4 regions of the Kosakonia oryzendophytica genome follow, and region 4 is predicted to be linked to each of the others. Evidence: predicted binding sites of a transcription regulator. Region 4 holds the regulator's gene; each other region holds the start of a gene.
The links. The regulator LexA, encoded in region 4, represses DNA repair genes until DNA is damaged. The targets are predictions, from matches to a motif close to TNCTGTATGTACATACAGNA.

Region 1 (7,788 bases), 120 kb from region 4:
CATGGCCGGATCCAGTTGCAACATACTGCTGTGCACAGGTTTCAGGCATACCGTCAGAAAACGTGCAAGATACGCAAACAGGATAATCGTCAGCGTCCCGCTCAGGCTGATATCCAGCAGCGGTAATGGGCGGGTGAACAGTAAAATGCAGGCAATCGCCAGTACCACACCAGGAAGCGTATAGGGAATGTCGATCAGACTGTGCAGCCAGCGCAGCGCACGGTTGGGATAGCGCACCAGCAGCCATGCCAGCGGCAAGCTCAGCAGCATCAACATAACGGCGGCGGAAACAGACAAAAAAAGACTGTTGGTCAGTGCCCGCCAGGTGGCACTCTGCACATCGAAAATACCGCGCCAGGCCGCGAAGGTGATCGTATCGCGATTCAGCGGCACGCCCAGCGTGGGGACCAACGACGTGACGATCAACGCCAACAGCGGCGCGAGCAGAATGGCGCACAATACTCCCGCCAGCAGAGCTTCCGTGGCCAGCCGCCATTTACCCAGCGTAAAACCGAGCGCCCGTCCGGCCATGCCGATCAGCGGCAAGGCATAACGCCGCTGCATATGCCCTTGCAGGGTGACAATCCCTATTGCTACACCCCCCATCAGCACCGACAGCGCGGCGACATCATTGAGCATGGAGGGGCCAAAACTGGAAAGCGTCTGGTAGATATGCACAGGCAGCACAAAATACGAGATGGGGATCCCCAGCATCGCCGGAATGCCAAAATTCCCAAGCGCAGAGACAAATGCAATCGCCGCACCGGCCCACAGTGCAGTGCGGCACAAGGGCAATACCATATCGAAAAAGACCCGCCACAGCGACGCGCCGTGTAAGCGTGCAGCTTCAATATGCTCTTTCGGCAGCGACTGTAACTGCGTGCGCAGCGCCAGAAATACCAGCGGCGCGTGCTGAATACCAAGCAGGAGCGCAATCCCTTCAGCCGAGTAGAGCGGATTGGCACTGCCAAAACCAGGCGCCCACCCGAGGCTATTGAGCAAAATGCTCCCCGGCCCAAACAGTTGTAGCCAGCTCAGGGCGGTGACCTGCGGGGGGATCATCATCGGCAGCATAAACAGAAATACCCACAACTGTTTAATACGGATGTCGGTCAACGCCAGGCAAAAGGCGAACAGGCCGCCCAGCAGCAGAGAAAGCAGCGTACCCAGCCCGCTGGTATAGACGCTGTGCCAGAGCGCAGCCCAGGTTGCCGGGTTGCTTAGCACGCGCCATAAACTGCTGTCGCTGCCCTGTCGCCAGTCAAGCAGCGCAGAGAGCAACAAGCGCAGACTCGGCAATACGCTGAGCAAGGCGACAAGGCATAATAATAGCCATATCAGCCCCTTACCCGGGCCGCTACCCGCGTTCTGGCGCAGCGTCATACTGGTCATCCGTTAGCGATTTCCAAACAAGTCGGCAAAGCGTTTTTTGTTGGCTTCTGTATCCGCCAGCGCTTTTACCGCATCGAAAGGCATTAATTTGATGCTGTCTCGTGGCGGGAAACCGGCGGGTACCGGCAGTGCGGCATCAGCAGGTAGATATCCCTGTTGCAGCACCAGTTTTTGCCCCTCGTCAGAGAGCACAAAGTCGATAAACGCTTTTGCTCCCTCAGGGTTTTTCGCGCCTTTCAGCATCGCTACTGGCTCAGTGACGATACTGACGCCCTCTTTCGGGAACACAAACTCAATTGGCGCACCTTTGGCTTTTTCGCGGATTGCCATGTAATCCACCAGTACGCCATACGCTTTGCTGCCGGAAGTGATGGCGCTCATCACTGCGCCGTTACCGTTCTGCGGCATAGCGCCATTTTCTTTCAGCTTTTCGTAGTAGCCCCAACCCAACGCAGGATCCGTCATCAGCGTCGCCTGATGAATTTGCGCCGCGCCGGAGTAAAGCGGGCTGGGCAAGGTGGTCATGTTTTTTAGTTCAGGTTTGAGCAAATCCTGCCAGGAGGTCGGTTTGACCGGGGCTTTGCTGTGATACGCAATGCCGGTGGTGATCAGTTTTGTGCCGTAGTAATAACCTTCTTTATCATAGAGTTGCGCAGCGAATCGCGCAGCCTGCGGCGAAGAATAAGGGGCCAGCAAGTGTTGTTGTTTCAGGGACTCCATGGTGACACTGTCGGCAATCAACAGCACATCCGGCGCAGCGCCTCCGGCAGCGAGTTCTGCTTGCAGGCGGGCAATGAGTTTGCTGGTTCCATCGCGGATCCATTTCACTTCCATGTCCGGGTGCGCTTTTTCGAAAGCGCTGACGGTAACCTGCGCATCTTCCGTCGGTTGGCTGGTGTAGAGGGTCAACGTGGATTTCGCAAAAGCCGATGTGCTCATGATCGCCAACAACAGTGCCGTTAACGCCTTTTTTTTACTCATGGTTCATCCCCTTTGTTTTCGTTGCGACGATTAAAACAAGGGAATTTGACAGAAATGTTACTGACGGGATGTTAATGCACGACGGAAATAACGCGTCGCCGGTTTTACAACAGGCGACGCGGGAAGGCTTAGGCCTGGCGCAGGTTCTGCGCCGCTTTCACCATGTTTGCCAGCGCACTGCGCGTTTCCGGCCAGCCACGGGTTTTCAGACCGCAATCCGGGTTCACCCACAGACGCTCCGCCGGAATGCGCTGCGCCGCTTTCTGCAACAGCGCTTCAATCCACTCTACACTTGGCACATTTGGCGAGTGAATGTCATACACGCCCGGTCCGATTTCGTTCGGGTATTCGAACTCTTCGAACGACTCCAGCAACTCCATATCAGAACGCGAGGTTTCAATGGTGATTACGTCCGCATCCAGCGCCGCGATAGAATCCATGATGTCATTGAACTCGCAGTAACACATGTGGGTGTGGATCTGCGTGTCATCTTTCGCCACTGCGGCGTTGATACGAAACGCTTCTACGCCCCAGGCCAGATACGCATCCCAGTCGCTGCGGCGCAACGGCAAACCTTCACGCAGTGCCGGTTCGTCGATTTGAATGATGCCGATGCCCGCCGCTTCCAGATCCGCCACTTCATCACGTAACGCCAGGGCAATCTGTTTGGCAATGGTTTCGCGGCTCACATCTTCACGCGGGAACGACCAGCAGAGAATGGTAACCGGACCGGTCAGCATGCCTTTTACCGGTTTGTCAGTCAGTGACTGCGCATACTTCGCCCACTCCACCGTGATCGCTTCCGGGCGGCTCACATCGCCGATCACGACAGGGGGTTTGACGCAGCGGGAGCCGTAGCTCTGTACCCAGCCGTTTTGTGTGAAGACAAAACCGTCCAGATGCTCGCCAAAGTACTCCACCATGTCATTACGCTCGGCTTCACCGTGTACCAGTACATCCAGACCAAGACGCTCCTGCTCCACAATGGCCTGTTTGATATGTTCGGCAATGCCGGTGCGGTAGTTGCCCGCATCCAAACGTCCCTGTTTGAAATCCAGACGCAGACCGCGGATCTCGGTCGTCTGCGGGAATGACCCGATAGTCGTGGTCGGCCATGCAGGCAGGTTAAAGCGCTGGCGCTGCGCCTGCGCACGCCTGGCGTACGGGTTGCCGCGCTGGCTGTCCTGCGCGGTGATCGCCGCCAGACGCCTGGCCACCGCCGGGTTATGCACACGGGTGGAGTGGCGACGCGCCTGGATCGGGGCGCTCCATTCATCCAATTGTTCTGTGTTGCCGCTGTTCAGCGCATCACGCAGCAGCGCCAGCTCCTGGCATTTTTGCAGCGCAAAGGCAAACCAGCTCTTCACTTCCGCATCAAGTCGCGTCTCTACGCTCAGATCGATCGGGCTGTGCAGCAACGAGCAAGAGGACGCTACCCACAGCGCACGCTGGCCGACAATGTCTTTAATTTGCGCGTATTTTTCCGTCAGATCGGCGCGCCAGACGTTACGACCATTCACCAAACCGGCGGAGAGCAACCAGTCGGTCGGCAAACGTGTGTGCAGTTCAGCAACATTGTCGTTGCCGTGCACCAGATCGACATGCAGACCCTGCACCGGCAGCGCGGTGATGACGTCAAGGTTCGGGGTCACGCCTTCAAAGTAGGTAGTCAGCAGCAATTTCACCTGACCTGCCAGCACGTCGTAAGCCGGTTTGAAGGCGTCCAGCCACGCCTGTGGCAACTCCAGCACCAGTGCGGGCTCATCAATCTGTACCCACTCAATACCGCGTTTCGCCAGTTCCGCGAGTACCTGTTTGTAAACCGGCAGAATGTCTGCCAGCAGGCTCAGACGGTCAAACTGTTCACCTTTGACTTTGCCCAGCCACAGATACGTGACCGGCCCCAGTAGTACAGGTTTGATCTTGTGGCCCAGCGCCAGCGCTTCATCGACTTCATCCAGTAACTGAGTCCAGGTCAGTTTAAACTGCTGGCCTTTACTGAATTCCGGCACCATGTAGTGGTAGTTGGTGTTAAACCATTTGGTCATTTCGGCGGCCGCAGCTGGCTCGCCAGTGGGTGCGCGACCGCGGCCAATGCGGAACAGGGTGTCGATATCAACAGAGCCGTCGTTGTTCTGATGACGAGCCGGCACGTTGCCTAACAGCAGGCTGGTGGTCAGAACATGGTCGTACCAGGCAAAGTCGCCTACCGGCAGCAGATCGATGCCTGCGGCTTTTTGCTGCTCCCAGTGACGGGCGCGCAGTTCGCGACCTACCGCCAGCAGTTCTTCACGGGTGGCGTTACCCGCCCAGTAGCTTTCTTGCGCTTTTTTCAACTCGCGACGCAGGCCAACGCGAGGGAAACCGAGGGTGTGATTAAGAATTGTCATTTTTAGCCTCTTCAATAGGTTAATCCAAAGTATTTCGGATTAAGGGAAGGCGGCAAACTCAGGGAGCCCCAGGAGCTTACTCAAGTAAGTGACTGGGGGACGTGAGTGAAGCCAACGCACCATTAATTCGAAAGACGAAGGATTTTGGACGTCCAGATGTTTACACATCTATAATTCGCAAGTACTGTATATTCCTCAAGCGCAAATTGTTCATGCCGGAGTGAAGGACTTTCATGATCGAGATTAAACACCTGAAAACGCTACAGGCGTTACGGAACAGCGGGTCGCTTGCGGCGGCGGCGGCGACGCTGCACCAGACGCAATCCGCCCTTTCCCACCAGTTCAGCGATCTGGAACAACGCCTTGGCTTCCGGCTCTTTGTCCGTAAAAGCCAGCCATTACGCTTTACGCCGCAGGGAGAGATCCTGCTGCAACTGGCCAATCAGGTGCTGCCGCAAATCAGTCGCGCGCTGCAATCCTGCAATGAACCGCAGCAAACCACGCTGCGTATCGCGATTGAATGCCATAGCTGTATCCAGTGGCTTACGCCAGCGCTTGAGAACTTCCGCCAGCACTGGCCGCAGGTTGAGATGGATTTCAAATCCGGTGTGACGTTTGATCCGCAGCCTGCGCTGCAACAGGGCGAATTGGATCTGGTGATGACGTCAGACATCCTGCCGCGCAGCGGTCTACACTATTCGCCGATGTTTGATTTTGAGGTGCGATTGGTAGTGGCACCGGATCATCCACTGGCGGCGAAAGCGCGCATCACGCCGGATGATATCGCTGGCGAAACGCTGTTGATCTACCCGGTGCAGCGCAGCCGCCTTGATATCTGGCGTCATTTTCTGCAACCGGCTGGCATCAGTCCGTCGCTCAAAAGCGTGGATAACACATTACTGCTGATTCAGATGGTGGCCGCCCGCATGGGGATAGCAGCGTTGCCGCACTGGGTCGTGGAGAGTTTTGAACGCCAGGGTCTGGTGGTGACCAAAACCCTGGGTGAAGGATTGTGGAGCCGGTTGTACGCTGCCGTACGCGATGGCGAGCAGCGTCAGCCGATTACGGAAGCGTTTATTCGCTCAGCGCGGAACCACGCTTGCGATCATCTGCCGTTTGTGCGGAGCGCGGAGCGACCCAACGCCGATGCACCCACAGCGAGGCCATTATCACCGCACCACCCATAATAAAACTCGGCCAGTGCGGCTGTTCCTGCCAGATAGCCAGATTCACTAATAACCCGGCGGGAACATGCACATTGTTCATAATGCCGAGCGTACCGGCGTCTACCTGGGTGGCGCCGTAGTTCCACATAAAGTAACCCAGCCCGGACGCCACCACTCCCAGCCAGACCAGTACGCTCCACTGCAACGTCGTCGTCGGCAATTTCTGCGGGTTGCCCAGTACAAACCACGCGATAATCGCCACCACAAACGCACCGAGATAGAACCAGGCAAAGGCGTTATGCTGCGGCATCGGGCGCGTCTCCATCAGGCGTTTATAACCCACCATGCCGATGGCGAAGCTGATGTTCGCCAGTTGCACCAGAATCAGTCCCACCCAGAAGTGATCGCTCACTTTGTCGTAGCGGATGATCGCCGCACCAATCACCGCCAGCCCGGCGCTCAGTGCGTAGCTCCAGCGCAGCCCGCGCTTGCTCAACAGATCGTAAATCAGGGTGATATACAGCGGCGTAAAGACCGTAAACAGCAGGAATTCAGACACGGTCAGATAGAGATACGCCTGGAAGCTGAACAGATACATAATGCCCAGTTGCAACGCCCCCACCAGCATATACAGCCCGAGGGTTTTCAGGCTGTGCCCACGCGCGCGCAGGAACGGTAAAAATACCAGTGCCGCCAGTCCCACACGCATCAGCACGGAGAAGTAGCTGTCGACATGGCCGGCCAGGTATTCGCCAATCAGGCTAAAGGAAAAGGCCCACAGGATCGTGGTGATAATCAGTAACGCCACAATGAATATCTCGCAGAAGAGTGAACACACATTGTAGCGAACTCAGTTGTGCAAAGTTTGAGTTTTTAGTTGACGTGTGGTTAATAAGCAACCACACGTCAATATTAATCAATCAAGGAACAACTTGCGCAGATAATTCGGGACGGCGTTGTCGGCATTGGTGCCGATCACTTCAAGCTCCGGATGCAACTCTTTCAGGCGCTGATGAGCATTGCCCATAATGCAGCCTTTGCCCGCCATGGACAGCATCTCGGCATCGTTCATGCCGTCGCCAAACGCGATGCACTCTTTCAGGCTGTAACCCAGCGCACCAGCCACCGCTTCCAGGGCATGCCCCTTCGAAACGCCGCCCGCCATCACTTCCAGACAGGTCAGGGTAGAGAAACTGACGTTCACGCGATCGCCCCAGCGTGCGTTAATCGCCTGCTCCAGCGGCAGCAATTTTTCATGGCTTTCGCAGGTGAAAAAGACTTTGCTGATACCGTCTGTCTCCAGCATTCCGGGTTCATACAGGGAGTACTGGAACACCGCCTCTTTAAAAAAGCGCATCTCGTCAGGGCGGTGACGGTTCATAAACCACTCATCATCGCGATAGACGTTAGTCACAATATCCGGTTCGTTATGCACCACACCAAACAGGTCGGCGGCAATATCGCGATCCAGATTGTGGGTAAAGACCAGATGGCCGTCGGTATCATGCACGCGCGCGCCGTTAGAGGTAATCATATAGGCTTTGATGCCCAGATTATCGCGGATTTGCCCGACATCCACATGATGGCGGCCGGTAGCAAAAACAAAATTGACGCCACGCGCGGTCAGCAGTTTTAACGTTTCTTTGGCGAAAGGCGACAGTGTGTGGTCGGGGGAGAGCAAGGTACCATCTAAATCAGACGCAACAACCTGGTACATAAGAAAATTTAACCTCAATAAGTCATCAGTTATGCCGGTCGAAAAATTCGACGATGGCGTTGAGCGCGACCGAGCGCATAGCGTCCTTTTCAAAAAGGATCTCATGGTACGCGCCTTGAATGACAAGCGGTTTGCCTCCTTC
Region 2 (7,788 bases), 1.5 Mb from region 4:
ATGCAGCGTCTTGACCAGGTGCTGCGTGAACTACAACCGGTGCTGAAAACGCTTAATGATAAGAGCAACGCGCTGGTGTTCGAAGCGAAAGGGAAAGCCGATCCGCAGCCGAAGAGGGCAAAACAATGAGAAAAAGCATACTGACCGGCATTGTCATGCTGTTGGCTGCCTGTAGCAGTACGGGGGATAACAAAAGCTACTATCAGTTACCTTCACCCGCGCAGATGGCGGTCAAAACCAGCACCGGGCAGAGCCAGGGAAACCGCCAGCTCTGGGTTGAGCAGGTGTCTGTACCGGATTACCTGGCCGGTAACGGCGTGGTTTACCAAACCACCGATGTGCAGTATGTCATTGCCCATAATAATCTCTGGGCCAGCCCGCTCGATCAGCAACTGCGTAATACGCTGGTGGCAAATTTAAGCAATCAGTTACCGGGATGGGTTGTTGCATCACAACCGTTGGGCAGCGAGCAGGATACGCTGAACGTCACTGTTACGGGTTTTCATGGACGTTATGACGGTCGGGTTATTATCGCCGGTGAGTGGCTGCTTAAGCATCAGGGGAGGCTGATCAAGCGATCGTTTCACATTGAGCTGAAACAGCAGAAGGATGGGTATGATGAAATGGTTAAAATGCTGGCGCAGGGATGGCAGCAGGAAGCGACCAGTATGGCAAATGAGTTAAATCGTCTGCCATAACAAAATATAATGGCTAAAAAATCCGTCAAATGCGAAAGCGCTGGCGGTTTTTTTTTGTGTTCACTCAGACCATTACTTGTGCTGGTTCACATTTTTTGTACAAATGAACTTTTGTGTAGCTCACAATTATGACACTGGCGTGAATTTTGCGCATTGACGACCCGGTCTATTCAAGGTATTCGTAACCTGTGGTTGCACACTTAGTGACCACTGTTTTCTTTTCCACCAGATCAAATAATGAGGGAAACGAGGCATGAAGAGACAAAAACGAGATCGCCTGGAACGGGCACATCAACGTGGTTATCAGGCTGGTATTACCGGACGCCCAAAAGAAATGTGTCCGTACCAAACCCTGAATCAAAGGTCCGAGTGGCTGGGAGGCTGGCGGCAAGCCATGGAGGACAGGGCCGTAATTGCCTGATTCTGTCTCTTTAAAAAAGAAACCTCCGCATTGCGGAGGTTTCGCCTGTATCAGGGCTGTAAAGCCCGCTCTCATGTGAAATCAGAAAGCAGAGGTGTCCTGGAACAGACCGACTTTCAAATCGTTTGCAGTATAGATAACGCGACCGTCGACCAGCACTTCGCCATCTGCCAGACCCATAATCAAACGGCGATTAACAATACGCTTGAAGTGGATGCGGTAGGTAACGAGTTTGGCTGTCGGCAGGATCTGACCGGTAAATTTCACTTCGCCCACGCCCAGTGCGCGGCCTTTACCTTCGCCGCCCAACCAGCCCAGATAGAAGCCAACCAACTGCCACATTGCATCCAGACCTAAACAGCCCGGCATCACTGGATCGCCAATAAAATGGCAGCCAAAGAACCACAGGTCGGGATTGATATCCAGTTCAGCTTCGACATAGCCTTTATCAAAGTTGCCGCCGGTCTCCGTCATTTTGACCACACGGTCCATCATCAGCATGCTCGGGGCCGGCAATTGCGGGCCTTTTGCACCAAACAGTTCGCCGCGACCAGAGGCAAGAAGATCTTCTTTTGTATAGGATTCGCGTTTATCTACCATGTTCTCAGTAAGCCTTATATGTAGTTTCGGACGCAGGATAGCTAACACGTGTACGCTGAACAAGTCCGATCAGTTTTGCGAAAACCAATTTAACCAGCGAAGCGGCCATGGAAAGCGATGACGTGCATCTTGCTGCGTTGCCTGGGCAATGCGTTCCTGAATGACTTGCTTGAGGTTATTCTGCCCCTCAGCATCCCATGTCAGGCCCGTTAATAAGGGTAGTGCATCCATTACATCGTCTACTGCCCAGATGAAAAATTGGTTTGCCTGAAGGGCATCTAACAGATTCTGGTGCAGACACAAGTGGCGCACATTTGCCGCCGGGATAATTACACCTTGTTTGCCCGTCAGTTCACGCTGCTGGCAGATGGCAAAAAATCCTTCAATCTTTTCATTCAGGCCACCGACAGGTTGTGCGCGACCGAATTGATCCACTGAACCCGTAATCGCAATGTTCTGATTGAGTGGGACTTCCGCCAGCGCACTGATTAATGCGCACAACTCCGCCATTGAAGCGCTATCGCCGTCAACTTCACTGTAGGATTGTTCAAAGGTCAACGACGCGGAGAAGGGGATTTGCTGTTCCAGTTCCAGTTCTGCCATCAGAAACGCTTGCATGATCATCATGCCTTTCGCATGGATGTTGCCGCCGAGTTCTGCTTTGCGTTCAATATCGTTGAACTCACCATCGCCAATATGTACAACACAGCTGATGCGTGAAGGTTCACCAAAGGCGCGCGGGTGACCCGGGAATTCAATGACCGACAGGGCATTAATTTGACCTACTTGCGCACCTTCCGTTTCGATGAGGATCTGCTCCAGCAAAATCTCATCTTGCATGCGTTCGGCAAGGAAACCCTCCCGCCATTCGCGCTGAGCGAGCATCGCTTGTAACTCTTCACCGCGGAAGGTGTCACCGGTGGACATTGCCGCGACCTCACGTAGCTGACGGGTGAGCCATAGTGGGCACAGTGGCAATGTTTCCTGATCGCCGGTATAACGCACCGCTTCACGGATCAATGTCTGCCATGCGTCTGTGGCCGGGCAGGGGAGTTGTGCGCTGCGCGCGGTTTGTTCAACCCAATGACGCCATACCGCCATCGTTTCGGCATCGGCGATCTGCAGCGTTTCTTCATACTCGCTGTAAATTGCCTGGCTTGCGAGCTCTGGCTCCATTTCCTGAAACTCTGCCAGCGATTCGCGTTCACCCACCAGGATGACTTTCAGGTCGAGCGGCATGGATGGCACAATCACCGGCAGTGGACGGGATTCATCAAAGGAAACCCAGTCAAAACGCCGCTGCGTTACCATGGCTTTCAGGCGCATCCAGAGCAGTGGCTGGGCTAATAGCGTGCGCAGGGAGATAATCAGAATGCCGCCGTTTGCCTGGTGCACCAAACCTGGTTGCAGGGTGATTTGGTTATTGAATTGCCGCAGGCAGCCGAACAATTGTTCTGCTTCTACCCAATCAGCAAAGACCGCTGCTTTACTGCCAACGAAATCTGACTGAGCATCCACAGATGCATCAAAGCGTACGGTTGAATCATTTATATGATATTGACCACCAACAAGCGGGCGTTCTTCGGGAATAAGTTCTTCGGTCGCGCTGGTAATAAGCTCAAGATACTCGATCTCTTCCGGCGCTTTAGCCAGTAAAAAGCGTGACGTTGCCAGCGGATAGAGCAGTTGCTCGAGCGCATATTGTAATCGGGGTTGTGTATCGGCCAGTGAGAAATCAGTCTCACGCGCTAATTCGGACGATTCAAATACTTCCCGATAGCTTTCGGTATCAGGAACCACGTCGTTCCAATCAAGTTTTGTAATGGTCAAAGTCGTTTTTTTAGTCTGATGTAAAAGGCGGGATTATACCGTAAACGCTGACGTAGCACACGGATTACGCGCTTTTGGTACAGGAACGTTGACTGCAACTCGCAAAGGGTGATTTCTTTTCAGCAGAGCCGACAAAAACTGATATTCTGAATTGAGTTACACGGTAACATTGGGATCGCAATGAAATATCAACAACTGGAAAATCTCGAAAGCGGCTGGAAGTGGAAGTATCTGGTTAAGAAGCATCGTGAAGGTGAACTCATCACGCGCTATATAGAAGCCAGTGCAGCAAAAGATGCCGTCGATGTATTGTTGACCCTCGAAAATGAACCGGTACTGGTTAACAGTTGGATTGCGCAGCATATGAACCCGGCTCTGGTCAACAGAATGAAGCAGACCATCCGTGCCCGACGTAAGCGGCATTTCAATGCTGAACATCAGCATACGCGCAAGAAATCTATCGACCTGGAATTTGTAGTCTGGCAGCGGTTAGCCGGATTAGCGCAACGGCGAGGAAAAACGCTTTCGGAAACCATTGTGCAGTTGATTGAGGATGCGGAGCATAAAGAGAAGTATGCTTCTCAGATGTCAACATTGAAGCATGACCTGAAGGCGCTACTCGGGAAAGAATAACGAGTCCTTTGTTTATTCCGCCAGTGTACGGAAAATAAAAAACCCCGCACACTGGCGGGGTTTTTTCATAGACGTAAACTTAAGCCTGCGGCTGAGTTACAACGTCTTTGATGCCTTTAACTTCGATCTCAACGCGACGATCCGGACCCAGGCAATCGATCAGCGCAGGACGCGCTTTCACGTTGTCACAGGTGCTGCCGGTAACCGGCTGGGATTTGCCCATGCCACGTGCGGAGATTTTGTTAGCCGGGATACCTTTAGATACCAGGTAATCAACAACGGACTGAGCACGTTTCTCAGACAGACCCTGGTTGTAAGCGTCAGAACCGATACGGTCTGTGAAGCCCAGAACCACTACGGAGCCATCTTTCGGATCCAAGTTGCTCAGCTGGCTGTACAGCTGATCCAGCGCCTGCTGACCTTCCGGTTTCAGGGTTGCTTTGTTGAAGTTGAACAGAACGTCAGACTTCAGAGTGAAGTGTTTGGTCTGTACTTCCGGAGCCGGAGCTGGTGCCGGAGCTGCAACTACCGGTGCAGCTTCTTCCTGCTGGCCGAAACGGTAGGAAACACCTACGCTCAGCAGACCGTTGTCCGGACGACCACCAACGGTGTTTGCATCACCGATGTTGTTGGTCCATTGGTATTCCAGACGGGTAGCGATATCGCGGGTAACTGCCCACTCAACACCACCTGCGAATACAGGGGAAACACCGGTGTCATGATCTTTGAAGCCCAGGTTGTTCTGAGCGTCTGCACGCCAAACCATACCACCCAGACGGGTGTAAACATCCAGATCATCAGTGATCGGGTAACCCAGTTTAGCGGTCAGTTGAACGCCCTGAGCTTTGAAAGCACCGTTGTTCACAGTGTCGCCTTTGTACGGCATACGGCCTAACCAGTCGTAGCCCATTTCAAAGCCAACATACGGGTTAACCTGATAACCACCGAACGCACCAGCACCTAATTGGCTTTCGTGGGTCGGGCCATCGTTAGGGATCTGGTTGTTACCAACATCGTGGAACTGAGACCAGCCCAGTTTAGCACCTGTGTACCAGGTGTTATCTTTCGGAGCGGCCTGCGCTACGGTAGCGAAGCCAGCCAGTGCCACTGCAATTGCGATAGCTGTCTTTTTCATTTTTTGCGCCTCGTTATCATCCAAAAATCGCCATGGGAATCTCTAAGAGAAGCCACGGTTAAATCCTTCACCGGGGGCGTTGCTCACTAATAACTCAGGAGATATCTTTATCGATATCTTTGGCTTATGCCGAGCACCCCTGGCGATGTAAAGTCTACAACGTAGTTGGAAACTTACAAGTGTGAACTCCGTCAGGCATATGAAAAAAAAGACTTTGTGTACACATTATTTAACATTTTTGACTACGCTTTAGGCGATGTCGTTAGCCTGCGAAGCGCGCCACGCAGGCTTTGTCGCTGTATTTGACTGATAAATTGGTCATGCCAGTGATTCTTAAAAAACATACCAGGATAAATCTTAAATTTACTCAATGATACAAATTAGAGTGAATTTTTATCCCTGAAAGCTGTCTCGCACCCAGAGAATCATGGCGTAACGGGCGCATAACGAAGCCTGTTGCGTTGCCTTCCTCTGCTGCCATTGCCAGTCGGTGGTGCTCTTCTTCCGTCAGTTCTTCCGCATGCCAGCCAATTACCACGCTATAATTGCCGGTGCGCAATGCACGGATCATGGACTCCAGCGTCACGCCAGGCGACAGTTGGTTGATTTGCATAACCTTGGTAAGAGGTAAGCCGACAGATTGTACCCACGCACGGCTCAGTTTCTGCTGCGGCGTGAGCCATAGCTGCCAGCGTGATTGCTGCCCGAGCTGTTGCAGCAGGGGAAGTAAAAGAAGTTGCGCCATCATAGGCTGGTCTTCACGATAGACAACCTCGGTAATCAGCCCCGCAGCGGCGTCGGTGGAGTCAGCGCGATTTGCTGTGCTGAGTGTGGAAGCCAATTTTGTTGAACGATTAGCATAACCTGAAGTGTACATAATCAATCCAGCCCTGTGGTTACTGTATAAACATACAGTAGCGTTTGAGCGTTCAAAGATCAACCTCATTTTCTGAAAGTAACTCGCATTTTTGCTCAGTCCCCGCCGCGTTACGTAAAATTTTCTTGCTGTCCCGTCCTCAGTTGCCTATGTTCCTGATTAACGGATCCGATAATAATGTTATTGTTGTTACTACGTGATTTTTAAAGGAATAATCATGGAAGACATATCACATCAACGGATCTATCAGTCATGCGAATGGCTCGCACCTCTTGGGGATATTTGTTATCGCGCCCATTTTGGTGGTTACAGTTTGTCGGTAGACAAAACGGTTTTTGCAATGGTTGCTGGCGGAGAACTTTATCTGCGCGCATGTGAAGAAAGTGCACATTATACCGTCACCAGGCAGGCTCCCATGCTGATGTTCAATAAGCGTGGCCGTCGGGTTTCGTTAAATTACTACTTCGTGGATGAACGTTTGTGGGGCGATCGCGCATTATTGCTGGAGCTTTCCGCATTTTCACTCAGCGCAGCGAAAAGGGAGAAAATAGAGCGAACAACTCGGTTGCGCCTGCGCGATCTGCCTAATCTTACTTTCCAGCTTGAGGCTCTGTTGCATGATGCCGGGGTGCTGGATGCGCATACGCTTCGTTTACTTGGCGCGAAAGCATGTTGGCTCAGATTAAGAAAAATGAATCAGCAGCTCAGCGTTAAAGTTCTCTTCGCCCTTGAAGGTGCCATTATTGGCCTTCATGAAGCCGCACTCCCGGCGAACAAACGCCAGGAGTTGCTGGAGTGGTTTAATGAACTGGTAACAAAGGGGAATAAGCCATACTAAGCGATTTGCCGTTTCAGACGGCACACTTCCGGCAGTAAAGCGATGAGTAATCCAATTTGCTGAAGCACCAGTGGCTCTTTGCTGTCCGGACGTGGTTCCAGATGTTTAATCCTTTGTGATAAGTCGGCGAGTGCTTCCTGCACGCGTCCCTCACTGGCAGGGAGGTGGTGCAGGGCGTCGTCGACATAACACACGGCATCATCAAGCAGGCGCAAAATATCGGGCTGCGTGAGTCGTTCACGGTGTGCACCCAATGCTGATATGTAGCTGGTAAAACTGTGGTTCAGACACAACAATCGGAAGGCTGCGTCGCGAAGTTCCGGGGACGCACCAGGTTCGGTGGACATGTTCGATACAACAGAAGCCAGTTCTGCATCGCGGTTGTAGGCATTCCGGCGGGCAATGCGGTAAGCCAGGCGGTTATCTCGTCCTTGATGATACTGCTCAAGAATAGCATCGAGGTAACGGCAATTGGCGTCAAATGCCTGTTCCGTAACGCGTGATAAATGGCGAAAACGCCAGTCGGGCCAGATAAAACTCACTGCTGCCCAGGCGATGGCACATCCGATAAAGGTATCGATAATACGTGGAATCGCAACTTCGAAACCTTCTCCCAGCAGGTTAAAACATAGCAATACCAACAGGGTGATAAACATTGTCGCGTGTGCATACTGGACAGTGCGGAAGGCAAAAAACAGCACGCCAGTGATAACGATTAATATTAATTGTCCTTCATGGGAAGGAACAAAATAGAGG
Region 3 (7,788 bases), 1.3 Mb from region 4:
CCGTGCGCTGCTGCGCCGTCGCCATAATGAGGGTGACAACGAAATCACGCACGGCAACCTGACGCTGAACGTCACCCGCCGCCAGGCATGGCGGGACGGCCAGTTGCTGGACTTAACACCGAAAGAGTACGCTCTGCTGTCGCGTCTGATGCTAAAAGCCGACAGCCCGGTGCACAGAGAAATCCTCTACAACGATATCTACAACTGGGATAACGAACCCTCGACCAATACGCTGGAAGTCCATATACATAACCTGCGGGATAAAATTGGGAAGTCCCGGATCCGCACCGTCAGAGGGTTTGGCTATATGCTGGTGCAGGCCGGGGACCGGGACTGAGTTATGGCGATCTTCGATTTCAGGCACTGGAGCATGCGCCGCCGGTTGTTGCTAACCATTGGCGGTATTCTGGTGTTTTGCCAGTTAATCAGTGTCTTCTGGCTGTGGCATGAAAGCGAGGAGCAGATCCAGTTGCTGGTGCAAAGCGCCATGCATAACCACAACAATCACAAACAGGTTGAACATGAAGTACGTGAAGCGGTCGCCAGCCTGTTGGTGCCCAGTCTGCTGATTGTGGGCCTGGCGTTGCTGATCTGCATGCAGGCGGTCAAAAACATCACCAGCCCGTTATCGGAGCTCCAGCAGGAGCTGAATAAACGCACCCCGGATAATCTGCAACCCATTACGCTCAATAACAGCGTCAGTGAAGTGGAAGCCGTGACTTCATCGATCAATGAGCTGGTCTCTCGTCTGACGCTGACGCTGGAACGGGAACGTCTGTTTACCGCCGATGTCGCTCATGAATTGCGCACCCCGCTGGCCGGGTTACGACTGCATCTCGAGCTGATGGCAAAAACCAGCGGCATCCCTGTCGACCCGCTGGTGCAACGCCTTGACCAGATGACCGAGAACATTGCGCAACTGCTGCAACTGGCACGAGTCGGGCAATCTTTTTCAGCGGGCAGCTATCAGCAGGTGATGCTGCTGGAAGACGTCGTGCTGCCTATTCAAAGCGAACTGGAAACAATGCTTGCCGGGCGGCAGCAGAAATTAGCGTTACCTGATAATGCGCAAACCATTCCGGTTTCCGGAGATGCGACCCTGTTGCGGGTGCTGGTGAGAAACCTGGTAGAAAATGCGCACCGCTACAGTCCTGCTGGCTCGACTATCTCTATCCACATTGAGCGCGCGGCAACGCCGGTGCTGGCCGTTGAGGATGAAGGTCCGGGGATAGACGAGAGTCGCAGCGGCGAGCTAAGCAAAGCCTTTGTGCGTATGGATAGCCGCTACGGCGGCACCGGGCTGGGGCTGAGCATCGTGTCACGCATCGCGCAACTGCATGAGGCTCAGTTCTTTTTGCACAACCGGAAAACAGCGTCCGGCGTGCGGGCCTGGGTTAAATTTCGCCCGACAGCCCGCGGAGTATGATCAATACGTCAGCACCCACAGGTGGCTGAAACCAATAATTAACGCCAGCGCAAAAGCGACGGCGAAAAACTCACGAAGATTCATTTGTTGCATCACACTCTCCTCCAGTAAAGCGGAAGCTAGTGTGTCAGCGCAGTATTAAGTCAACATTAAGGCGAGCCTGCCGGTTCGCCTTAATGTGTGACGGAGTGCAAATTATGACGCGGCAATAAACAGATCCCGCAGTTGGTGTAACTGATCGCGCACTTTTGCCGCTTCCTCGAACTCGAGATTTTGCGCGTGCTGCATCATCTGCCCTTCCAGCTCGTGGATTTTCTGCTGTAGCGCTTTCGGCGTCAGCGCCAGTTCGGCTGCTTCCACCTGAGCAGGGGTTCTGGATTTTCCACGCCCTTTCGCCCGGGTTTTCGCCAGCCCTTCGCCCAGCGCCAGAATATCCACCACTTTCTTGTTAAGGCCCTGTGGCGTAATGCCGTGCTCTTCGTTGTAGCGCTGTTGTTTCTCGCGGCGGCGTTCGGTTTCCCCTATCGCCTTCGCCATCGACGGCGTGATTTTATCGCCGTACAGAATCGCCTTGCCGTTAATGTTACGCGCCGCGCGCCCGATGGTCTGAATAAGCGAGCGTTCAGAACGCAGGAAACCCTCTTTGTCAGCATCCAGGATCGCCACCAGCGACACTTCCGGCATATCCAGCCCCTCACGCAGCAAGTTGATGCCGACCAGCACATCAAACTCGCCCAGACGCAGGTCGCGGATAATCTCCATACGCTCGACAGTATCAATATCGGAGTGCAGATAGCGCACCTTCTCGCCGTGTTCTTCAAGGTATTCGGTGAGATCTTCCGCCATCCGTTTGGTCAGGGTCGTGACCAGCACGCGTTCGTTAATCGCCGAGCGTTTACGAATTTCCGACAGCAAATCGTCAACCTGCGTCGCTACTGGCCGCACTTCAATCACCGGATCAAGCAGACCGGTTGGGCGCACCACCTGGTCAATCACTTCGTTACCCGATTTTTCCAGCTCGTAGTTGCCCGGCGTTGCGGAAACATAAATTGACTGCGGCGCAAGCGCTTCAAACTCTTCGAACTTCAACGGACGGTTATCCAGCGCAGAAGGCAGGCGGAAACCATACTCTACCAGCGTCTCTTTACGTGCTCTGTCGCCACGGTACATACCGCCGATTTGCGGAATGGTAACGTGGGATTCATCGATGACCAGTAACCCGTCGGCTGGCAGGTAGTCAAACAACGTCGGCGGCGGTTCGCCCGGTCCGCGACCGGAGAGAAAGCGGGAGTAGTTTTCAATCCCGGAGCAGTAACCTAGCTCGTTCATCATCTCCAGATCGAACTGCGTGCGCTGGCTGAGTCGCTGCTCTTCCAGAAGTTTATTGTTCGCCAGTAGCGACTTGCGCCGCTCGGCGAGCTCCACTTTGATCTCTTCCATCGCCTGCACGATGCGCTCACGCGGCGTCACGTAGTGCGTCTTCGGGTAGATGGTAAAACGCTGCACCGTCGATTCCACATGCCCGGTGAGCGGGTCAAACAGCGACAGACGCTCGACCTCTTCATCAAACAACTCCACGCGCAGGGCGAGATCGTCCGATTCTGCGGGGAAAATATCGATCACCTCGCCGCGAACGCGAAACGTACCGCGCTGGAAAGCCTGATCGTTACGGGTGTACTGCAGCTCCGCCAGGCGACGCAGAATCGAACGCTGATCGATAATCATCCCCTTGGTCAAATGCAGCATCATTTTCAGGTACAAATCCGGGTCGCCCAGACCGTAAATCGCCGATACCGATGCCACCACAATCACATCACGTCGCTCCAGCAGCGCTTTGGTTGCCGACAAGCGCATCTGCTCGATATGTTCGTTAACCGAGGCGTCTTTTTCGATAAACGTGTCCGAGCTGGGAACATAGGCTTCCGGCTGATAGTAGTCGTAGTAGGAGACGAAATACTCCACGGCATTGTCCGGAAAAAACTCCTTCATCTCACCGTATAGCTGCGCGGCCAGCGTCTTGTTGGGTGCCAGCACCATAGTGGGACGTTGCAAATCGGCAATGACGTTGGCGACGGTGAACGTCTTTCCTGAACCCGTTACCCCAAGCAACGTTTGGTGCGCGAGACCGTCTTCCAGGCCTTCCTTGAGGCGACGGATAGCTTCAGGCTGATCGCCGGAAGGGCGAAAAGCGGAATTCAGTTTGAACGGTTTACTCATGGACGGCTACCTGATGAAGGAGTGAGCGAGCAGGTAACATATTTTACTCACCCTGGTTACTTTTGCCAACTCATAATACTGGATGAAAAAACAGTAGCGGATTACTCAATTTGTTCTACCCGGGGTTAGGACACAGGTTCGCGCCTGAAATTTCTTCGTCAGCAAGATAAAACACCAAACCTTTCCGGTTATCCCCAGAATTTTTTCTCTTTTAACAATTGTCAAGCCAGTCGGTGAAAGTTTTGTGGCACCCAGTGACACTTTTCTTACAGGCATTGATTTTACATAACCAATTGATATTAAAAAAGAATAACAAAAAGCCGTGTTTCGCACCAATTCAGGCGCAAGCCGCGTCCCTTCTCGCTTGCCGTGCGTTTTCTAACTCTAATACACAAGGTTATCCACAGGAATAGTGGATAACTGCCGCCAGGCCGGATAGTCCGCCTTCCGCCAAATTCCCATTCCGTCCCAGGTCGGGGAGATTAAAAAATTTTTATCACTTCTTTTTGATTATTATCAGCTAACGAAGCGCGAGATCCGCATGAGATCCTTCTCACACTTCGTAGCTTTGCTGCACCACCATTCGTCACTACAAGCACTGGCAAAGTGCAGGATTTTTCCCTGCTATCTCCCTTTCCGGCATTTTAAATACCAGTGAGATCGGTCGTATCCGAAAAAAAAGCCTTTTTTACGTTCTGGCAAGCCTTTTGCACTATCCCTGTGTCACTAGATCCGGAAGAAGGAGCGGACCATGTTGAGCTTACGCGCAGTGAACCAGTATTACGGTAACCAGCATACCTTATGGAATATCGACCTTGATTTAACCCCCGGCGCCTGCACATCCGTCATCGGGCTGCCGGGAATGGGCAAAACCACGCTGATAAACTGCATTACCGGCTATTTACCCGTTGAGAGCGGCAGCATGATTTGGCAGGAAGCTGGCGCGCCGCCGCGAGACCTGCTGAATGTGCGGGCTGAACATCGCTGCGCTATGGGAATGGGTTATGTGCCGCAAGACCGGCGAATATTTTCGCAACTGACCGTTGAGGAGAACCTGCATATTGCCATGATGGCCGGAGGTGCAGCACGCAATGCGGTGAGTCAGGATATCTACGATCTCTTCCCGGAACTGTACACGCTGCGTAAGACCCGGGGCGCGGGGTTGTCGGAAGATAATCAGCAGCAACTGGCAATGGCGCGAGCGCTGGTGACGCACCCGCGGTTATTAATCCTTGATGAGCCAACGCGCGGTCTGGGCCAGGCATTTGTGCATAAACTGGGCAATTTGATCGTCCGGCTTAACCAGGACTTCGGCATCACTATTTTACTGGCTGAGCAACAACTTGCCTTTATCCGCCGGGTCGCAGATCGCTTCTGTCTGCTCCACCGGGGGCGTAGCGTTGCCGAAGGGGAAGTTAAGCAACTGGACGATCGGATGTTGTCACACTGGATGACACCGGATTCAGCACGCTGAGATCAAGATAATGACCCGTTCTCTCTTTTTCCGGCGCGTGGGCAAACCAGGGGATTTCGCCAATCAGCGGAGCCTGCATCACGCGCCGAAGCGTCGCCAGATATTCAGCATGGCGTTTACCCGGTTTCACCACACCATTCGCAATCCAGCCTGCCAGCGTTAAACCCGCCTGCCGTATTGCCTGCGCTGTCAGCATCGCATGATTGATGCAGCCCAGTTTGACCCCGACCACAAGGATCACCGGCAATTGCTCCTGCACGACCCAGTCGGCAAAGGTCAGCGTCTCGGACAATGGCGTGAACCAACCGCCTGCGCCTTCCACCAGCAGCCATTCCGCCTGCTCAGAGAGCGTGCGTAACCCGGCAGACATGACCTTTGCCTCAATCGGCTCACCCACATCCGCGCTGACAATATGCGGCGATGTCGGCTCGGCAAAGGTGTAGGGATTAACGCTGTGGTAATCCAGCGGCAGACTACTGTGCAACTGCAGTGCCAGCGCATCGCTATTACGCAGTCCTTCCGCGGTCATTTCGCTGCCGGACGCTACCGGCTTGTAACCAGCGCTGCGTAAACCACGCAGATTCGCCGCCTGCAACAGCGCGCAACTGGCTACCGTTTTCCCCACTTCCGTGTCTGTTCCGGTGACAAAATACCGTTCACTCACGCGTGATCACTCCCCAAAAAAGATGGTACGTCAGAGGACATTTCCCCTGCTGTTGCGGCCAGGCCAGTTGTAAACGTTGCAGTTTGCTGCGCGTCAGCCCCTGCTGCCTGCCCGCATGTAAATGTGTAGCGCCAATGCCTTTTAACGAACGCAACGCCTGTGTGGCATCCTCAAAACAGAGAGTGATGCGCTCCACGCCGCTGCGCAACCGCCAGCCCTGTAATGCCTGATGGATCGCGGGTAAGGGTAAAAAACGGTTTGCGTGTTGATGGTGATCAACCGCGCGCCAGGCCACATTCAGCTCTGGCAATGAATCCTCCACCAGCGTGGTAAAGGCCACCTGTCCGCCAGGGCGCGTGACGCGGTACAGTTCGCCAATCGCCTGTTGCAAGTCATCACACCACTGCACCGCCAGGTTGCTCCACACCAGTGAAAAAGAGGCATCCTCAAAGGGCAATGCTTCGATATCCCCGGCCACATAATGCTGCGCACTGTGCTGGCGACGGGCTTCATCCAGCATCGCTGGCGAGAGATCCAACGCGGTAACCTCGCTGCCCTGCCCACGCCAGTAACGGCTCATCCCGCCGGGGCCACAACCGGCATCCAGCACAGGCAATGGCGCGATATTCTCCAGTTGCGCAAGCAGTACATCCGCACTCAAACGTTGTAGTTCATCGTGCTGACAATAGCTCTGCGCCGCCCGGCCAAAAGCGGCGGCGATAGCCTGTTTATTCACAGCCATCCAGCGCCTCCAGCAAGCGATCAATATCTTCAGCCTGATGCGCCGCCGTCAGAGTTAAACGCAGACGTGCCGTCCCCGGTGGTACCGTGGGTGGGCGGATCGCCGTCACCCAGCATCCCCGCTGCCGCAAACGCTCAGCCAGGCGTAATGCCCGCGCGTTTTCGCCGACGATCAGCGGCTGAATCGCGCTCTGCGAGTCGGTCACAGTCATGCCCAACTGCGCTGCGCCGTGGCGAAAGCGGGCTATCAGCGCGGACAGGTGTTGTCGACGGTTATCCCCCTCCGGACTGCGGATCACCTGCAATGCGGCGCTTAGTGCCATCGCCTGAGCAGGCGGCATCGAGGTGCTGTAAATGAGATGGCGGGCAAATTGCAGCAAATAATCGGCAACGCTATCGCTACAGAGCACAGCCGCGCCGCTCACACCAAACCCTTTACCGAAGGTGACGATCAGGATCTCTGGCTGAATGCCATGAACATGGCAACTGCCTCTCCCCTGTTCCCCAACAACGCCTGTTCCGTGCGCATCATCCACCATCAGCCACGCATGGGCGTGCCGGGCAGCAGCAGCGAGAGTGCAAAGCGGCGCGGTGTCGCCATCCATACTGAAAATGCCTTCGGTAACCACCAGTTGTTGCCCGGCAATCGGTTTTGCCAGCAACGCCGCCAGGTGATCGCCATCGTTATGAGTAAAGCGCCGGAGCTGCGCCGGGCTGTGGCTGGCGGCTTCCAGCAACGAGGCGTGGCTCAATTTGTCCGCGACGATACGATCGTCTTTGCCGGTCAGCGCCGCAATCACCGCCTGATTGGCAGAAAAACCAGAGATAAACAGCAGTGCACGCGCGTAGCCGAGCCAGTCCGCCAGTTCGCTTTCCAGCGCCTGATGCGCCACGGTATGACCACTGACATGGCCTGAGCCGCCACTGCCGACGCCATAGCGTTCGGCCCCCTGCTGCCAGGCATGAACCACCCACGGATGCTGGCTTAAGCCAAGGTAATCATTGCTGGAGAAATTACAAAAGCGCTGTTCACCGACCGTCAACCAGCGGCCGGCTCCCTGAGCAACAGGATACCGTGTGCGCAGGGCATCTGCCGCGCGGCGTTCAGCCAGCGCGACATCAATGCGTTGTTGCCAGGTCATACGGCAGCCGCGTTGTAGTACTGGTCGGTATCCGCGTGCAGGAGCTGCGCTTCAAGCTGCTGTTGCTGTTCGTTATCGCCGTTGCGTACTTCAGTTTGCTGTGGATTCATTCCCAGTTTGCGGA
Region 4 (7,788 bases):
GGTGCGTCGCCTGACGCACCCTTTTTCCGGCGCAGCGGTGCGCTGTTGCACACCTGTTGCGCTGATGAAAACCGAATGAACTTTCCCCGCCCGTAAAGCCTGTTCTGCGATACAATAATCCTACGTTATGTACCGGAGAGTAAGGCATGTCTCACCCCGCGCTTACGCAATTGCGTGCGCTGCGCTATTTAGACGCGATTCCTGCGCTTGAACCGCAACTGCTGGACTGGCTGTTGCTGGAAGATTCCATGACGAAACGTTTTGAGCAGCAGGGCAAAACGGTCAGCGTGATGCTGATTCGGGAAGATTTTGTCACCGCAGACGAGATAACGCAGGAGCACGGCCTGTTGCCAGAGGAGTCGCGTTATTGGTTGCGCGAAATCATTCTTTGTGCGGATGGTGAACCCTGGCTTGCCGGGCGCACCGTGGTGCCGGAGTCCACTCTAAGTGGTCCGGAGCTGGCGCTGCAACAGTTGGGAACAACGCCGCTTGGGCGTTATCTCTTTACCTCTTCTACGCTTACGCGTGACTTTATTGAAATTGGTCGTCATGAGCAGCTCTGGGGACGCCGTTCCCGCCTGCGTCTGGGCGGGAAACCGTTGATGCTGACCGAACTGTTTTTGCCTGCGTCGCCGTTGTATTAAGAGGAATCGAAAATGGAGTGGAGTCTCACGCAGAATAAGCTGTTGGCCTTTCACCGGCTGATGCGTACGGACAAGCCGATTGGTGCGTTGCTACTGCTGTGGCCGACGCTGTGGGCGTTATGGGTGGCGACGCCGGGAGTGCCGCCGCTGTGGATTTTACTGGTCTTTGTGGCGGGCGTCTGGCTGATGCGCGCCGCCGGATGCGTGGTGAACGATTACGCGGATCGTAAGTTTGATGGCCATGTTAAGCGCACCGCGAACCGTCCGTTGCCCAGTGGTGCCGTGACGGAGAATGAAGCGCGAACCCTGTTTGTGGTGCTGGTATTGTTAGCGTTTGCGCTGGTGCTGACGCTCAACATGATGACCATTCTGCTGTCGGTGGCTGCACTGGCGCTGGCATGGGTCTATCCGTTTATGAAGCGCTACACGCATCTACCGCAGGTGGTGTTGGGCGCGGCGTTTGGCTGGTCGATTCCGATGGCGTTTGCCGCGGTCAGCGAGTCAGTACCGCTGAGTTGCTGGATCATGTTCCTTGCCAATATTTTGTGGGCTGTGGCTTACGACACGCAATACGCAATGGTCGACAGGGACGATGATGTCAAAATTGGTATCAAATCGACAGCGATCCTGTTTGGCCGTTTCGACACGCTGATTATTGGTATTTTGCAGCTTGCGGTGATGGTGCTGATGGCATCCATTGGCTGGTTGAACGGGTTAAGTTGGGTCTATTACGCGACGGTGCTGATAGCGGGGGGGCTGTTTGTCTACCAGCAGGTGCTGATTGCAGGCCGTGAACGCGACGCCTGTTTTAAAGCCTTTATGAACAACAACTACGTGGGCCTGGTGCTGTTTTTAGGGCTGGCGTTCAGTTACCTGCATTAATATTTCTCACCCCTCTCCTTTCGGGAGAGGGGTGTCTTACCTTCACGCTTCTGCTTGCGTTGCGCTCTCAATCGTTAAACGCACATCCGACGTAATCAGCTCCGCCAGCATCTGGTACACGCTTAATGTCTGCGCGGGTTCCGCATCGCCAGTATCGCTAATATAGCCTTCGTCACGCAGTGTCAGCACCAGCGTACTGAAGATCGCCTTATCGAAGAACTCCGGTGCGTTGATACCGTGCAGCACCGACAGACGTTGCGCCAGCGTACGGCTCTCTTTTTCCAGCGTACTGCGGTTCATCGACGGGTTCGCACTCAGCAGCCAGAAAGTAATGGCGTAACGTTGCAGCGTTTCGCGCGCGCCTGCGGCGAGCAATTGCAGCGTGCGCGAGTGCGCCGGGTTAATGCTCACACGATCGTCTTTCACCGTCAGCAGCCCCTGGCGCAGCAGCTCCTGGGTCAGGTTTTCCAGCACCTGCGCCAGCTCTGCTTTCTCCCAACGCAGGAACAACTCCGCTTTCAGCATCGGGTAGAGTAGCTCTACATGACGCAGAATTTCCTGTTGGGAAATGGCGCGATGCTGGGTCACGATAGCCGCCAGCAACGACGGCAGCATCAGCATATGCGCAATGTTGTTGCGGTAATAGGTCATCAACACGGCCTGTTCGCGCGGCAGAATGATGATATCGCCGATAGTATCTTTCTCGACTTCAAACTTGTTCATCTGCAACGCGTGATCGATAAGCTCACTGGCGCTGGCGGACGGCGTGGTTGAATCCGGCGAATAGGGCACATTACGCATGAGCTCAAGGTAGCAACTCAACTGCTCGGTTAACTGCTCCCGCGTCAGAGAGCGCTGACGCGATGCCAACAGTGCTGTACAGCACAAGTTCATGGCGTTAGCCGCACCCGCGTTGTTAATTCGTACCATCAGATCGGCGGCAATGCCGTTCACCGTCGGCGTTAACCATGCCGGACGGATAGCTTCAATCGGATCGATCGACTCGCGCCACTCCGGCACATGATGGTTCAGGTAGTTCATCAGCGAGATAGGCTCACCGAAATTCACATACCCCTGGCCCAGATTGCGCAGCTTGCTCAGGCCTCGCACCATCTGCAACAGACTCTCTTTCTCTTTCGTCGCCCCGCGCAGCTCTTTAGCGTAGGTGCCCACTTCCATCACGTGCTCATACCCGATGTAAATCGGCACCAGCGTGATAGGACGCGTACCGCCGCGCAGCATTGCCTGAATGGTCATCGACAGCGTACCGGTTTTTGGGTCCAACAAACGCCCGGTGCGGGAACGGCCGCCCTCGACAAAATATTCGACGGAATAACCGCGGCTAAACAGCTCACCCAGGTATTCACGAAACACGGTGGAATAGAGCTTATTGCCCTTAAAGGTACGGCGAATAAAGAACGCGCCCAGGCGGCGGAAAATCGGCCCGGCGGGCCAGAAATTCAGGTTAATGCCTGCGGCGATATGCGGCGGCACCAGCCCCTGGTGATAGAGCACGTACGACAGCAGCAGGTAGTCCATATGGCTGCGGTGGCAGGGCACATAGACAATCTCGTGACCATCATGGGCCAACTGGCGCACGCGCTCGGCGTTGTGCACATTAATGCCCTGATAGAGACGGTTCCAGGTGAAGCCGAGGATGCGGTCAGTCAGGCGGATCATCTCGTATGAGAAGTTCGCCGCGATCTCTTCCATCAATGCGATAGCATTTTGCTGCGCCTTATCGTGGGAGATTTTCTTGCTGCGCGCCTCATCTTCGACTGCTCGGGCAATTGCTTTGGATGAGAGCAGCTTATTAAACAGATCCTGACGCGCAGGCAGGCGCGGGCCAACTGCGGCAAGGCGTTGACGGGCGAAGTGCATACGCGCGACGCGTGCCAGTTTCTGCGCGATAATTTTGTCTGTGCCGTGTTCTGTCGCCATGCGACGCAATGAAACAGGCGGTGAAAAACGCACAAAGCTGTCGCGACCAAGCCAGGACACAGCGAAGAATTTCTGGATGCCGTTGAGCATGCGCAAAGGCGGGTTGACTTCGCCCTTCTCACGCCCGGGGGAGCGACCAAACATCACCGATACCGGTACCATTTGCACATCCAAATCCGGATGACTGCGGTGGAGATCCAGGTAATCATGGAACAGTTTGATGGATTCTTCTTTTGGCGTGTAATAGGTAAATACACGCGGCCCGCCGTGGATAAACACGTAACGCGGTAGCAGTGCGCCGTCGATTTCCAGCGGTTCCAGTGGGTCTGGCAACTCATGCGCCAGACACTGAGCGCGCAGCGTCATCAAGTCTGCCTTGGAGTTGTAAGGCAGCACATACATGATGGGACGTGAGGTATCGAGACCCAGTTCCTGTGCAGGTTCTGCGGGGATCGATTTACTTTTTACCAGCACGCTTAATGGTAAATTCAGTAATTTGTAGTAAATTCGTGGCCAGCCGGACATAAAGGATGTAAAGCCTCTGGGTTAATAGTGCCATTGCGCCGCAAGAATATCAGAAAGCGCGCATAATTTCTGTTGTACCTCTTCGTGCTTACATAGACATTGATGCTCATTAGATAAAAAGGTTCTTTTCATGGCCAATAATACCACTGGATTAACCCGGATCATTAAAGCGGCGGGCTATTCCTGGAAAGGCGTTCGTGCCGCATGGATAAATGAAGCGGCGTTTCGCCAGGAGGCCGTCGCGGTCGTGCTGGCCATTATTATTGCCTGCTGGCTCGATGTGGATCCCATCACGCGCGTACTGCTGATTGGTTCGGTATCGCTGGTAATGATCGTTGAAATCCTCAACAGTGCAATTGAAGCGGTGGTGGATCGGATTGGCGCGGAATTTCATGAACTTTCCGGGCGAGCGAAGGATATGGGGTCGGCAGCGGTGCTGATGTCTATCCTGCTGGCGCTGTTTACCTGGATCTCACTGCTCTGGTCGCATTTTCGATAACGCTTCCAGAATTCGATAACACTCTGGTTATTTGCTTAAATTTGGTTCCAAAATCACCTTTGACTGTATATACTCACAGCATAACTGTATATACACCCAGGGGGCGGAATGAAAGCATTAACGGCCAGGCAACAAGAGGTGTTCGATCTTATCCGCGATCGCATCTCCCAAACAGGTATGCCGCCGACACGTGCGGAAATCGCGCAACAATTGGGGTTCCGTTCCCCAAATGCGGCTGAAGAACACCTCAAAGCGCTGGCGCGCAAAGGGGTTATCGAAATCGTATCTGGCGCATCACGCGGTCTTCGCTTGCTGCTTGAAGAAGAAGACGATCTCGGACTGCCGCTGATCGGCCGCGTGGCCGCTGGTGAGCCGCTGCTGGCGCAGCAGCATATCGAAGGGCATTACCAGGTCGATCCTGCGCTCTTCAAACCGCATGCGGATTTCCTGTTGCGCGTGAGCGGAATGTCAATGAAAGACATCGGCATTATGGACGGCGACCTGCTCGCGGTGCATAAAACGCAGGATGTACGCAACGGCCAGGTCGTTGTGGCGCGTATTGAAGACGAAGTGACCGTTAAACGTCTGAAAAAACAGGGCAACACAGTTGAACTGTTACCGGAAAACAATGAGTTTTCCCCGATTGTTGTTGATCTGCGCGATCAAAACTTCACCATTGAAGGACTGGCGGTAGGCGTCATTCGCAATGGCGAGTGGCTGTAACGCCTCCCTTATTCGCTGCGGTGCTGTTTTACGCTCCGCAGCGTTAATGCCTTTCCCCGATCGATTCTGACGCTGCTATGCCGCTGCTGACTGCATCCGACAAAGCGCTGTGGCGACTTGCCCTGCCAATGATCTTCTCCAATATCACTGTCCCGTTGCTGGGGCTGGTGGATACGGCAGTGGTCGGGCATCTGGATAGCGCAGTCTATCTGGGTGGTGTGGCCATCGGCGCGACAGCGACCAGCTTCCTGTTTATGCTGCTGCTGTTTCTGCGAATGAGCACCACCGGGCTCACGGCTCAGGCATACGGTGCGAAAAATGCGCCTGCGCTGGCTCGGGCGTTAGTGCAGCCACTGCTGCTGGCGATGGGCGCTGGCGTGCTGATTACACTCTTACGCGTGCCACTTATCGATCTGGCGTTGCACATTACCGGCGGCAGCGCTGCGGTGCTGGAGCAGGCGCGGCGCTTCCTTGATATCCGCTGGTTAAGTGCTCCGGCATCGCTCGGTAACCTGGTGCTGCTGGGATGGCTTTTGGGCGTGCAGTATGCCCGCGCACCGGTGATCTTGCTGGTGGTGGGCAACGTTCTCAATATTGTGCTTGATGTCTGGTTGGTGATGGGGCTGGGCATGAACGTTCAGGGAGCGGCATTAGCAACGGTGGTGGCGGAGTACGCGACCTTTGCGCTCGGCCTGTTGATGGCACGACGTGTGCTGGTTATGCGCGGTATCACCTTCCCGGTGCTGAAGGCGGCCTGGCGCGGCGGCCTTGGACGCTTGCTGGCGCTTAATCGGGACATCATGCTGCGCTCGTTATTGTTACAGCTCTGCTTTGGTTCGATAACCGTGTTCGGCGCGCGTCTTGGCGGCGAAACCGTGGCGGCGAATGCGGTGCTGATGATGTTTCTGACGTTCACTGCCTATGCGCTGGACGGGTTCGCTTATGCAGTGGAAGCCCATTCCGGGCACGCTTATGGCGCGCGTGACGACACGCAGCTTAAGCTCATCTGGCACGCGGCATGCCGCCAGGCTGGTCTGGTGGCGTTGGCGTTCTCAGCGGTGTATGCGCTGGCCGGGGAGTCAATTATCGCGTTACTCACCTCACTGCCAGCCTTGCAAAACATGGCCGGGCACTACCTTATCTGGCAGGTGATCCTGCCGGTGGTGGGCGTGTGGTGTTATTTGCTGGATGGCATGTTTGTAGGCGCGACGCGCGGTGCAGAAATGCGCAACAGCATGGCGGTTGCCGCTGGAGGGTTTGCCCTGACGTTGTTGACGGTGCCGACGCTGGGCAACCATGGCCTGTGGCTGTCGCTGACGGTGTTTCTGGCGCTGCGAGGGCTGACTTTAGCATGGGTGTGGCGTCGTCACTGGCGCAATGGCACCTGGTTTTCCGGTATTGGCCACCCCTGACCCCTCTCTTTTCTTATACTTCTTTCTCCCGCCTCGTTAATACTGCTTTCTTTGTCGTAAATGGTTAAAGATTCCGAATATAAACCAACTGGCAGTATTCCTGACTACAATGATCAGTACGTTCAGCGTAACAGGAACGTAACTTTTAACCGAACGATAAGGAGTCAACGATGAACAAAGACGAAATCGGCGGTAACTGGAAGCAGTTTAAAGGTACTGTGAAAGAGAAATGGGGCAAGTTGACCGATGACGATATGACCGTCATCGAAGGCAAACGTGACCAACTGGTGGGTAAAATCCAGGAGCGTTACGGTTACGCAAAAGATGAGGCAGAAAAGGAAGTTACGGATTGGGAAAGCCGTAATGATTACCGCTGGTAACGGACATTGACCCTCAATGTGTTGATTTTGTGAGCGTTACCCTGCCCAAGTGGTACACGGATGTACCCTCCCTTTATCTTTCACGTTTTACCGGTGTTGGCTGCGCTTTCTCGCCCGGGTCACATACTGATGTATGCTCCCCGGAACGCGTACGCTTGCCGCCTGGGTAAAACGCGAAATCTTTCGGGATGTCCCGTTATCTTTGATGTGTTACCGGTGTTGGCTGCGCTTTTTCGCCCGGGTCACATACTTATTCCCCGGAACGAACTATCAGCGCTATTAACGCGGTTTTTTCTTTACAAGAATGCTGTGATCGTGATGGCAGTGCTCATGATGACGGCAGGCCTCCACTTCCACACAGGCGGCGCATAAACCGTGTGCTTCAATCACGTTATGGCGCAGGGCAAAACCCATCTTCGCCGCCAGCGCGTGCATAATATCTTCCACGCCTTCCGCCTGCTCTTCTTTCACCGACCCGCAGCGATCGCAAATAAACATGGCGGACGTGTGCGTCGGTTGATCAAACAAATGGCACAGCACATAGCTGTTAGTCGACTCTACCTTATGAACAAACCCTTGCTCCAGCAGGAAATCCAGCGCGCGGTAGACGGTTGGCGGCTTAGCCTGCGGCTCGCTGACGCGTAATAAGTCGAGCAGATCGTAAGCGCTGATTGCCCCTTGCTGCAGGCTCAGTAATCGCAGCACTTCAAGACGCTGGGGAGTCAGGCGCACATTGCGCTGCGCGCACAGCTTTTCAGCCTGCACTAACATCTCTTGCGAAG

Region 1: a site for LexA is predicted at 4,946-4,965, ahead of metR (HTH-type transcriptional regulator MetR). Genes of this name have one in related genera too.
Region 2: a site for LexA is predicted at 6,215-6,234, ahead of sulA (SOS-induced cell division inhibitor SulA). Genes of this name have one in related genera too.
Region 3: a site for LexA is predicted at 3,720-3,739, ahead of uvrB (excinuclease ABC subunit UvrB). Genes of this name have one in related genera too.

Annotation. Positions count from the first base shown of each region.
Region 1 covers NZ_CP115659.1:4,888,114-4,895,901, forward strand. The annotation lists gene O9K67_RS23525 (ABC transporter permease) at 1-1,383, opposite strand, end outside; gene O9K67_RS23530 (ABC transporter substrate-binding protein) at 1,396-2,373, opposite strand; gene metE (5-methyltetrahydropteroyltriglutamate--homocysteine S-methyltransferase) at 2,502-4,763, opposite strand; gene metR (HTH-type transcriptional regulator MetR) at 4,997-5,950, shown strand; gene O9K67_RS23545 (carboxylate/amino acid/amine transporter) at 5,838-6,737, opposite strand; gene yigL (sugar/pyridoxal phosphate phosphatase YigL) at 6,846-7,646, opposite strand; gene pldB (lysophospholipase L2) at 7,672-7,788, opposite strand, start outside.
Region 2 covers NZ_CP115659.1:3,266,333-3,274,120, reverse strand. The annotation lists gene pqiB (intermembrane transport protein PqiB) at 1-129, shown strand, start outside; gene pqiC (membrane integrity-associated transporter subunit PqiC) at 126-698, shown strand; gene rmf (ribosome modulation factor) at 952-1,119, shown strand; gene fabA (bifunctional 3-hydroxydecanoyl-ACP dehydratase/trans-2-decenoyl-ACP isomerase) at 1,201-1,719, opposite strand; gene O9K67_RS15935 (AAA family ATPase) at 1,789-3,549, opposite strand; gene matP (macrodomain Ter protein MatP) at 3,730-4,182, shown strand; gene ompA (porin OmpA) at 4,262-5,317, opposite strand; gene sulA (SOS-induced cell division inhibitor SulA) at 5,685-6,194, opposite strand; gene O9K67_RS15915 (TfoX/Sxy family DNA transformation protein) at 6,412-7,032, shown strand; gene yccS (YccS family putative transporter) at 7,029-7,788, opposite strand, start outside.
Region 3 covers NZ_CP115659.1:3,496,729-3,504,516, forward strand. The annotation lists gene pmrA (two-component system response regulator PmrA) at 1-337, shown strand, start outside; gene pmrB (two-component system sensor histidine kinase PmrB) at 341-1,426, shown strand; gene uvrB (excinuclease ABC subunit UvrB) at 1,622-3,643, opposite strand; gene O9K67_RS16965 (ABC transporter ATP-binding protein) at 4,395-5,117, shown strand; gene bioD (dethiobiotin synthase) at 5,059-5,781, opposite strand; gene bioC (malonyl-ACP O-methyltransferase BioC) at 5,774-6,523, opposite strand; gene bioF (8-amino-7-oxononanoate synthase) at 6,510-7,664, opposite strand; gene bioB (biotin synthase BioB) at 7,661-7,788, opposite strand, start outside.
Region 4 covers NZ_CP115659.1:4,771,266-4,779,053, reverse strand. The annotation lists gene ubiC (chorismate lyase) at 147-644, shown strand; gene ubiA (4-hydroxybenzoate octaprenyltransferase) at 657-1,526, shown strand; gene plsB (glycerol-3-phosphate 1-O-acyltransferase PlsB) at 1,569-3,992, opposite strand; gene O9K67_RS23010 (diacylglycerol kinase) at 4,123-4,491, shown strand; gene lexA (transcriptional repressor LexA) at 4,600-5,214, shown strand; gene dinF (MATE family efflux transporter DinF) at 5,292-6,626, shown strand; gene O9K67_RS22995 (CsbD family protein) at 6,797-7,006, shown strand; gene zur (zinc uptake transcriptional repressor Zur) at 7,286-7,788, opposite strand, start outside.